Regions from separate parts of the Paenibacillus sp. MT86 genome, predicted to be linked through region 1. Evidence: a T-box and tRNA genes for the amino acid it is inferred to sense, from the RefSeq annotation. Region 1 holds a T-box; the other holds one or more tRNA genes.

Region 1 (4,395 bases):
GCGCCCTTTTTCAACAAGACGGCGGCAGCCATTCGCTCCGTTTCCCCGGACGGATTTTTGATGCTGGAAACGAGCTATTTTTCGAACATGGGGATCGAGTCCGGCTTGCAGCTTGTGCAGGATCCAGCCGGTCAAACCTTACACCATCAGGTGTTCGCACCGCACGGCTATGATCTGGTGGTCGATACGGAGCATTATGACATTTATAATCAGGATCGCGTCGAGCTGATTTTTGCTACCCATCGCAAGGTGCAGGAACGGTTGAACGTGCCGGTCCTGGTCGGGGAATGGGGAGCTTTCTCCCAGCATCCGGCAACCTTTCAGCTTTCCAGGCAGATCATTGCGATATTGGAGCGGTATCTTTGGAGCAATACATACTGGTGCTGGTGCGACGGCTTCAAGGAAGCCCCATATGCCAAGGCGTTGAATCGCGCGTATCCGCAAGCGACAGCCGGCGTGCTCTCAGCATACCGTTATGATCATGATACCGGCAGTTTAAGTATAGATTTCGTTTCATCCGTTGGAGAGACATTGATTTACCATCCCCATCTGGAGTCGATATCCAGGAGCGACGTGGCGGTCGCCGGTACGGACGCCAATCAAATCGAGCTGCGTCCTTTCCCGGATTCGAAGAGCGGCATCTTGGCGATCACCGTTCCTGATCAAGGGAATAAGATTACGGTTACGATAGGGAGATGATGTCAAGGGGGCGACAGCGACATGGCAGGCATCTCAATAAACAAGTCGGGAATCAGAAGAACCATGGGTTTATAGCGAGGCAGGACAGACTAAAGCGGTGAGACGGTTATGTACAACATAAAAAGGCCAGCCGACAAAAATAAGCAGGGCGTCCCTTGTTCTGATTCCCGATAAGGATCAGTAATTAAGGGGACGCCCTCTCGGTTCTTTCAGAACGTGACCAATCCCATCGCTTTCTTGGCGGCAAGCAGTGTCGGGACTGCGGTTTCGGAAGCCCGCTTCGCTCCGTCCATCAAAATGCGATCAAGCTCGGAGGAATTCACGATTTGATGGAACCTCTCCTGGATCGGTTGAAGTTTCTCGATGACCACTTCGGCTAATTCCTTCTTGAACGTACCGTATCCTTGGCCTTCATACCGTTTCTCGATGACGGAGATGGCTTCCTCGGAGAATACGGAATATATTTCAATCAGATTGCTGACCGCCGGCTTCTGCTCCCAGTCATGCCGGACCTGGCCATCGGAGTCGGTAACGGCCCTGGAGAACTTCTTGCGGATATCCTCCGGCGTATCCATCATGTGGACGCAGCTGTTCTTATTCGGGTTGCTTTTGCTCATCTTCTTGGACGGATCATCAAGCCCCATGACGCGGGAGCCAATATCCTGAATGATCGGCTCAGGCACCGCAAACGTGCGGCCATACCGGTTGTTGAAGCGCTCGGCCACATCGCGGGTCAGCTCCAGATGCTGCTTCTGGTCGTCGCCGACAGGCACGTGCGTTGCCTGGTAGAGCAGCACATCGGCAGCCATCAGGACCGGATACGTAAACAACGCGGAGCTTACGGTATCCTTTCCGTCCGATTTCTCCTTGAATTGGGTCATGCGCTTTAATTCACCAAAATGCGCCTGCGTCTCCAGCAACCACCCGAGCTCTACATGCGCGGGGACCTGCGATTGCAGAAAGATCGTCGCTTTATCGGGGTCAATGCCCGACGCAATGTACAGCGCGGCAATGTCGCGCGTGCGCTGGTGCAGCTCCATGGGATCCTGATAGACCGTGATCGCATGCAGATCCGGCACGAAGAAATAGGACTCATACTCATGCTGCAGCTTCACATATTGACGGAGGGCACCTCCATATCCGCCAATATTCAAATCTCCGCTCGGCTTGATGCCTGACAATAATCGTTGCATAATAACCACCTCCTAATTTGTTTGCGAACAACACAAAAACACCTCATCCCTCTATGGGACGAAGTGTAACTTTCGCGGTACCACCCAAATTCGACTGTACGGTCGCTCTTTAGCATGACGCGGAAATGGGGAAAAGCACCATTATCCCTGCCATATCTCCCAAAGTAACGGTGGAGAGCCGTCAAGGCCTACTGTTCCGGCACAGATCGGAGGTTCGGGTTGAAGCGAGAAGATCCATTCACTTATTCCGGAGTACCGGGCCTCGCACCAATCGCCGGTTCGCTTGGACCTCAAGAGATAAGCTACTATTTCTTCTCATAGCCGTGTGGTATGTTGTTCTTAAATTCATCTATGCAGCTCTGTTCGAATGTGAATAGAGAACAAGATGATTTGATGAGTATCATCACACAGATGTTAGGTGAATGTCAAGAGGGATCGGGGGGGCAGGATGAGCGATAAGGACAGAGCGATTCTTGGGGACGGATTATCCATACTGTCGCAGTGCAGAATGCTAACAGGGGATATTTGGCAGGCTCATTACGGAGCGGCCGCGATCGCGGGTTATTTTTTTGTAAAGGCAAACCATTTGCCCGGGAAGGTCGAGGAGGCCGTTATGGCGGAGAACCAAAGGATGATCGCCAAGTATTTGCAGTCGGGAACGGTGACAGGGGAAAGCTTGAGTGTGAAAAGTGCCGAATCAAGGATTCTTGCGGCCCTTGACGATACGATTGATGGGCTGCACTGGGTCGGGCACAATGTGATCTATGCCGCAATAAGCCTGGCTGCACTCCACGAGCTTGGAGGCGGTCTACGGCATGAAGCAGCCGATATCGCGGAATTAATAGCCTCTTTCACGAAGACGGTTCCGGGAAGGTCCTGGATCGGATATTCTGCTGCCGAAGTCAAACGGTTGACCCTGGATGAACTTGACGGGATATCGGAAATAACGGACGGCGATCAGCTGTCGGCCTTCATTTTAAACGAGCTGGCCTCTTATTCGGTGATCTACCGCGCAGAAGCCCATCATGACTTGATAGGGCATATGCTGACGTACTCGCATGCCTTAAACATCTTGTACGATCTCGGCCATCATGATTATTTCCACAGAGGCTTGCCGGGTCTGCTCAAAATCGTGAAGGTGCTCCGTGCCAGCCGCCAGCTGGATCCTGCAGAGCCGATCCGAATCGTGTCTCCGGTGGATCGGCTGCCACTCGTGGAGGCTCCAAGATCGGCTTGGCTGCCGCATCACCCGGAGTACTGGACGGGTATAGACGGGGATGTAATCGACTGGGATTTCGGCCATCTATTTAAATTCCCGTTCAGTTTCTACCATCATTGGAACCGTGTTTCGGAGACTCCGGCGAAGGCCATGGAGAATTTTCGATATATCATCCATCCGGTGCAGACGATCATTTCCTGAAGAGAGGTAACCTTTTTCATTTAGATCGGCACTTAAGGGATAGAGACACCGGAAGGGAGGTGAAGTGAGCGTGATCCAGTGGATTGAGGAAGCCCGGAGAGGCAGTGCCGAAGCTCAGGAAAGCCTGGTCCGGCATTTTACCGGCATGGCGCTGGCCGTGGCCTACGATAAGCTGCAGGATCCCCATTTGGCGGAGGACGCCGTGCAGGAGGCCTTTACGGAGGCCTTTGCGAATCTGCATAAGCTGCAGGATCCCCGGCGTTTCCCCGGATGGTTCAAAGTGATCGTGGAGCGGCAGTGTTACAGAGACTTGCGCCGCAAGCAATTGCAGACGTTTCCGCTGCATGAGATAGAATTGCCGATGGGAGATCCGCGAAGCTTGGAGTCGGTCGTGGAAAAGAGAGAGCTGATCGGTCAGCTGCATGCCACGATCGCGGACTTGCCACCCGGCATGAGGATTGCGGTCCAGCTCTATTATTTTCAAGGCTACAGCCTGCGTGAGATCTCGCAATATTTGGACATTTCCTTGCCGGCTTTGAAGAAACGGCTTTTTGATGCCCGGCGGAAGCTCAAGAACACGCTGCACGTAGCCGACTTTGTATCGGTGTTCACCGATCTGTATGAGGGGGGAAAACGCATGCTGCATATCGTTAACGGGGATTCGGTAGGGGATAAGCTGAAGCAAGGGAACATTCAAGGAGATATCCTGGTGTGGAGGGAGCTTTATTCGTTTGGTCCGGTCTATACGAAGATGGACGAGCCGGATCATCGGAGAACAAGAGCTCAGTATTTGGAGCAAACGCTGGGGATTCCACAGAATGAATATATCGGGACCTGCGAGTCGCAGGAGAGGAAGCTCCAGGATTTTCGAAAATATGACGAAGTTGTGCTCTGGTTTGAGCATGACCTGTTTGACCAGACCATGCTGGCCTACTTGCTGCATTGGTTTAAGGAACAGTCACTGGGGAATACGAAGCTGAGTCTGTTGTGCATTGGCGCATACCCGGGCATCGAGCTTTTTCGCGGGCTGGGGCAGCTTAGCGCAGAGCAGCTCGAGACTTTGTCGGGCACATGGCACGCGAT
Region 2 (4,395 bases), 730 kb from region 1:
ACCGTAAACCGTTATGAACGATGGGGTGACGCAGGAGGGTAGTGACGCGGACTGATGGATGTCCGTCCAAGCAGTGAGGCTGATGTGTAGGCAAATCCGCACATCGATAAGGCTGGGCTGTGATGGGGAGTGAAAATTATAGTAGCGAAGGTCATGATCTCACACTGCCAAGAAAAGCCTCTAGTCAGGTGAAGGTGCCCGTACCGCAAACCGACACAGGTAGGCGAGAAGAGAATTCTAAGGCGCGCGGAAGAACTCTCGTTAAGGAACTCGGCAAAATGACCCCGTAACTTCGGGAGAAGGGGTGCCTCGGTAGGGTGAATAGCCCGAGGGGGCCGCAGTGAAAAGGCCCAAGCGACTGTTTAGCAAAAACACAGGTCTGTGCGAAGCCGTAAGGCGAAGTATACGGGCTGACGCCTGCCCGGTGCTGGAAGGTTAAGGGGAGCGGTTAGGAGCAATCCGAAGCTGTGAACCGAAGCCCCAGTAAACGGCGGCCGTAACTATAACGGTCCTAAGGTAGCGAAATTCCTTGTCAGGTAAATTCTGACCCGCACGAATGGCGTAACGACTTGGGCGCTGTCTCAACGAGAGATCCGGTGAAATTTTAATACCTGTGAAGATGCAGGTTACCCGCGACAAGACGGAAAGACCCCATGGAGCTTTACTGCAGCTTGATATTGGATTTGGGTACGATCTGTACAGGATAGGTGGGAGCCTTAGAAGCATGAGCGCCAGCTTGTGTGGAGGCGACGTTGGGATACCACCCTGATCGTATCTAGGTTCTAACCTGGTACCGTGATCCGGTACGGGGACAGTGTCAGGCGGGCAGTTTGACTGGGGCGGTCGCCTCCTAAAGAGTAACGGAGGCGCCCCAAGGTTCCCTCAGAATGGTTGGAAATCATTCGAAGAGTGCAAAGGCATAAGGGAGCTTGACTGCGAGACCTACAAGTCGAGCAGGGACGAAAGTCGGGCTTAGTGATCCGGTGGTACCGCATGGAAGGGCCATCGCTCAACGGATAAAAGCTACCCTGGGGATAACAGGCTTATCTCCCCCAAGAGTCCACATCGACGGGGAGGTTTGGCACCTCGATGTCGGCTCATCGCATCCTGGGGCTGAAGTAGGTCCCAAGGGTTGGGCTGTTCGCCCATTAAAGCGGTACGCGAGCTGGGTTCAGAACGTCGTGAGACAGTTCGGTCCCTATCTGTCGTGGGCGTAGGAAATTTGAGAGGAGCTGTCCTTAGTACGAGAGGACCGGGATGGACGTACCGCTGGTGCACCAGTTGTTCCGCCAGGAGCATGGCTGGGTAGCTACGTACGGACGGGATAAGCGCTGAAAGCATCTAAGCGTGAAGCCCCCCTCAAGATGAGATTTCCCAGTATGTAAGACCCCTTGAAGACGACGAGGTAGATAGGTTGGAGGTGGAAGTGCAGCAATGCATGGAGCTGACCAATACTAATCGGTCGAGGGCTTATCCAAAAAACACCCCAAAAAGTGAAGCAAAGCTTTGAAGCAGATGCCGAATACTTTTCGGGGACCCCGATACCACATCGGGTGAATGCTACGGATTCTAATCAACGCAAATACGTTTCGTATCTAGTTTTCAGGTGATCAATCACTTGAACTAAATATTGTTCCCTGATAGCTCAGTTGGTAGAGCACTCGACTGTTAATCGAGTTGTCACAGGTTCGAGTCCTGTTCGGGGAGCCATTTATGGAGAGGTGTCCGAGTTGGCCGAAGGAGCACGATTGGAAATCGTGTAGGCGCCAAAAGCGTCTCGAGGGTTCGAATCCCTCTCTCTCCGCCATTATAATTTTAAGCAAGGCCCGTTGGTCAAGGGGTTAAGACACCTCCCTTTCACGGAGGTAACAGGGGTTCGAATCCCCTACGGGTCACCACTTTCTTAAAAAAACACTTGCTTCTTATATCAGATTTTGGTATGATAAAAGTCGCTTTGTTACGGAGGCTTAGCTCAGCTGGGAGAGCATCTGCCTTACAAGCAGAGGGTCGGGGGTTCGATCCCCTCAGCCTCCACCATCATTCATCCCCATAAAGTGAAGCTCATGCTTCGCAAGTGATTCCGATTACTTTTCGGGGACCCTATACAAGCAACCCTTTTAATGACGCGGGGTGGAGCAGTTCGGTAGCTCGTCGGGCTCATAACCCGAAGGTCGTAGGTTCAAATCCTGCCCCCGCAACCAATTTATATCGCAATAGCGATAGTGCCTCGTGGAACTGTGGTGTAGAGGCCTAACATGCCTGCCTGTCACGCAGGAGATCGCGGGTTCGAATCCCGTCAGTTCCGCCATTTTTACAAGTTTCATAGATGACTTTGGGATGAGATGCGTATCCGATATGGGATTCGTCAAAGTCCGAAATGAGCTCTATGGCTCGGTAGCTCAGTCGGTAGAGCAGAGGACTGAAAATCCTCGTGTCGGCGGTTCGATTCCGTCCCGAGCCACCATGTACCTTTTAAAATTTTATACGCCGGTGTAGCTCAATTGGTAGAGCAACTGACTTGTAATCAGTAGGTTGGGGGTTCAAGTCCTCTCGCCGGCACCATTCTGGAGGATTAGTGAAGTGGCTAAACACGGCAGACTGTAAATCTGCTCTCTTCGAGTTCGGTGGTTCGAATCCATCATCCTCCACCAGTTTTTAGGGGCATAGTTTAAAGGTAGAACAGCGGTCTCCAAAACCGTTAGTGTGGGTTCAATTCCTGCTGCCCCTGCCAATCGAATCAATTTTTAGTACAATATGGCGGTCGTGGCGAAGTGGTTAACGCACCGGATTGTGGCTCCGGCACTCGGGGGTTCAATTCCCCTCGATCGCCCCATATTACAAAATCATATTGGGGATTAGCCAAGCGGTAAGGCAACGGACTTTGACTCCGTCATGCATAGGTTCGAATCCTATATCCCCAGCCATTGATTTTATGTTTGCGGACGTGGCTCAGCGGTAGAGCATCGCCTTGCCAAGGCGAGGGTCGCGGGTTCGATTCCCGTCGTCCGCTCCATTTTTATTTCTGGCGCCATAGCCAAGTGGTAAGGCACAGCTCTGCAAAAGCTTTATCCCCAGTTCGAATCTGGGTGGCGCCTCCATAACAACCATATGTGCCCTTAGCTCAGCTGGATAGAGCGTTTGACTACGAATCAAAAGGTCAGGAGTTCGAATCTCTTAGGGCACGCCATTGTGTAAGCCGGTGTGGCGGAATTGGCAGACGCGCGCGACTCAAAATCGTGAGGGAAACCGTGGGGGTTCGAGTCCCTTCACCGGCATCAATCAAAAGGAATGTAGACGATCAACGTCTGCATTCCTTTTTTTGTTGTCCCTCCATCGAAGCATCCACACGACAAGTCCACTCCCAATCACAGCTGCTGAAGATCGTTCTCCTGTAGATTGATGTTCCTTCAATAAGTTACCGTAGCAGGAAAGTGTTCGTTCACGGATATAACGCAAAAACTGCAGACCAGTCCAGGGGTTGGACGTAGGTCTATAGGAAGCCCCGCCTTAGGTCTAGGTCCAAAAACCGTCCACAGGCCGTTTTAGTCAAACTCGAAATTACCTAGAATAGAGTCATAAGGTTGAACAAATGAAACAACGATCAAACAACAGAAAGGCGGTGTATAAATGAGGAATTCAAAAGGCAATGGAATGAGTATCCTGTTGATTGGTTTAGGGATCTTGGTTCTTCTGGGAGTATTCGGTCCTCTGCTTGGATGGTTGTTCAGTCTTCTAATTCCGATACTAATGGTTGCTTTGGGATACTACGGAATTCGAAGAGGCAATACCTTGATGGGATGGATCATTCTCGGTATCGGCATCATCTGGTTGATGGGTAAACTGTCTTGGCTGATCGGTCCGATCCTTGGTGTTATCTTAATCATCTACGGAGTGTCCCGATTGAAGAATGGAAGACCCCGTTATTGATAAGGAACAACTACATTATATAACCTGCATAAACAACAGATCAGATCATGATAGATGAGGAGGGCTAAGCCGATATGAGTGTTTTCCGGCGGATAAGAGACATAACCGTAGCAACATTGAATGAAAAGCTCGAGCAGAGCCAGGATCCGGTTCGATTGATCGACCAGTTCCTACATTCAACCAGACAGGACATTGCTGAGGCCGAGAAGCTGCAGCAGCAATGCCAAGTACATTCCAGACAGCTGAAACAGCAGGTGGATCAAGCGGAAACCATGCGATTCAAACGCGAAGAGCAGGCACTGCTTGCCTTGAAGGCCGGCGAAGAGCATCTTGCCAAGCTGGCATTGCAGGAGAAGCTGATTTATGAGGAAAAGATTGAACAGTATCAAGGCCTGTTATCCTCTAGCCTGGAGTCGTTGAAAGAAATCGAGGAGCAGCTCGGTGAGCTGCGGATGGAATATCAGACGG

What was found. The T-box of region 1 lies ahead of trpS (tryptophan--tRNA ligase). A T-box ahead of a tRNA ligase gene usually reads a tRNA of that ligase, here a tRNA-Trp.
Region 2: it has a tRNA-Trp gene. The T-box ahead of trpS (tryptophan--tRNA ligase) is inferred to sense a tRNA for this amino acid. The anticodon was not compared.

What each region holds. Positions count from the first base shown of each region.
Region 1 is NZ_CM179499.1:6,775,334-6,779,728, reverse strand. Features, by position in the region: gene AC3RCL_RS30880 (cellulase family glycosylhydrolase) at 1-699, shown strand, start outside; gene trpS (tryptophan--tRNA ligase) at 909-1,892, opposite strand; T-box leader at 1,944-2,220, opposite strand; gene AC3RCL_RS30870 (hypothetical protein) at 2,341-3,312, shown strand; gene AC3RCL_RS30865 (sigma-70 family RNA polymerase sigma factor) at 3,377-4,395, shown strand, end outside.
Region 2 is NZ_CM179499.1:6,042,694-6,047,088, reverse strand. Features, by position in the region: rRNA gene AC3RCL_RS27600 (23S ribosomal RNA) at 1-1,478, shown strand, start outside; tRNA gene AC3RCL_RS27595 (tRNA-Asn) at 1,635-1,710, shown strand; tRNA gene AC3RCL_RS27590 (tRNA-Ser) at 1,716-1,807, shown strand; tRNA gene AC3RCL_RS27585 (tRNA-Glu) at 1,824-1,898, shown strand; tRNA gene AC3RCL_RS27580 (tRNA-Val) at 1,962-2,037, shown strand; tRNA gene AC3RCL_RS27575 (tRNA-Met) at 2,125-2,201, shown strand; tRNA gene AC3RCL_RS27570 (tRNA-Asp) at 2,232-2,308, shown strand; tRNA gene AC3RCL_RS27565 (tRNA-Phe) at 2,389-2,464, shown strand; tRNA gene AC3RCL_RS27560 (tRNA-Thr) at 2,487-2,562, shown strand; tRNA gene AC3RCL_RS27555 (tRNA-Tyr) at 2,567-2,651, shown strand; tRNA gene AC3RCL_RS27550 (tRNA-Trp) at 2,658-2,731, shown strand; tRNA gene AC3RCL_RS27545 (tRNA-His) at 2,758-2,833, shown strand; tRNA gene AC3RCL_RS27540 (tRNA-Gln) at 2,850-2,924, shown strand; tRNA gene AC3RCL_RS27535 (tRNA-Gly) at 2,939-3,013, shown strand; tRNA gene AC3RCL_RS27530 (tRNA-Cys) at 3,025-3,098, shown strand; tRNA gene AC3RCL_RS27525 (tRNA-Arg) at 3,111-3,187, shown strand; tRNA gene AC3RCL_RS27520 (tRNA-Leu) at 3,196-3,275, shown strand; gene AC3RCL_RS27515 (hypothetical protein) at 3,628-3,927, shown strand; gene AC3RCL_RS27510 (PspA/IM30 family protein) at 4,002-4,395, shown strand, end outside.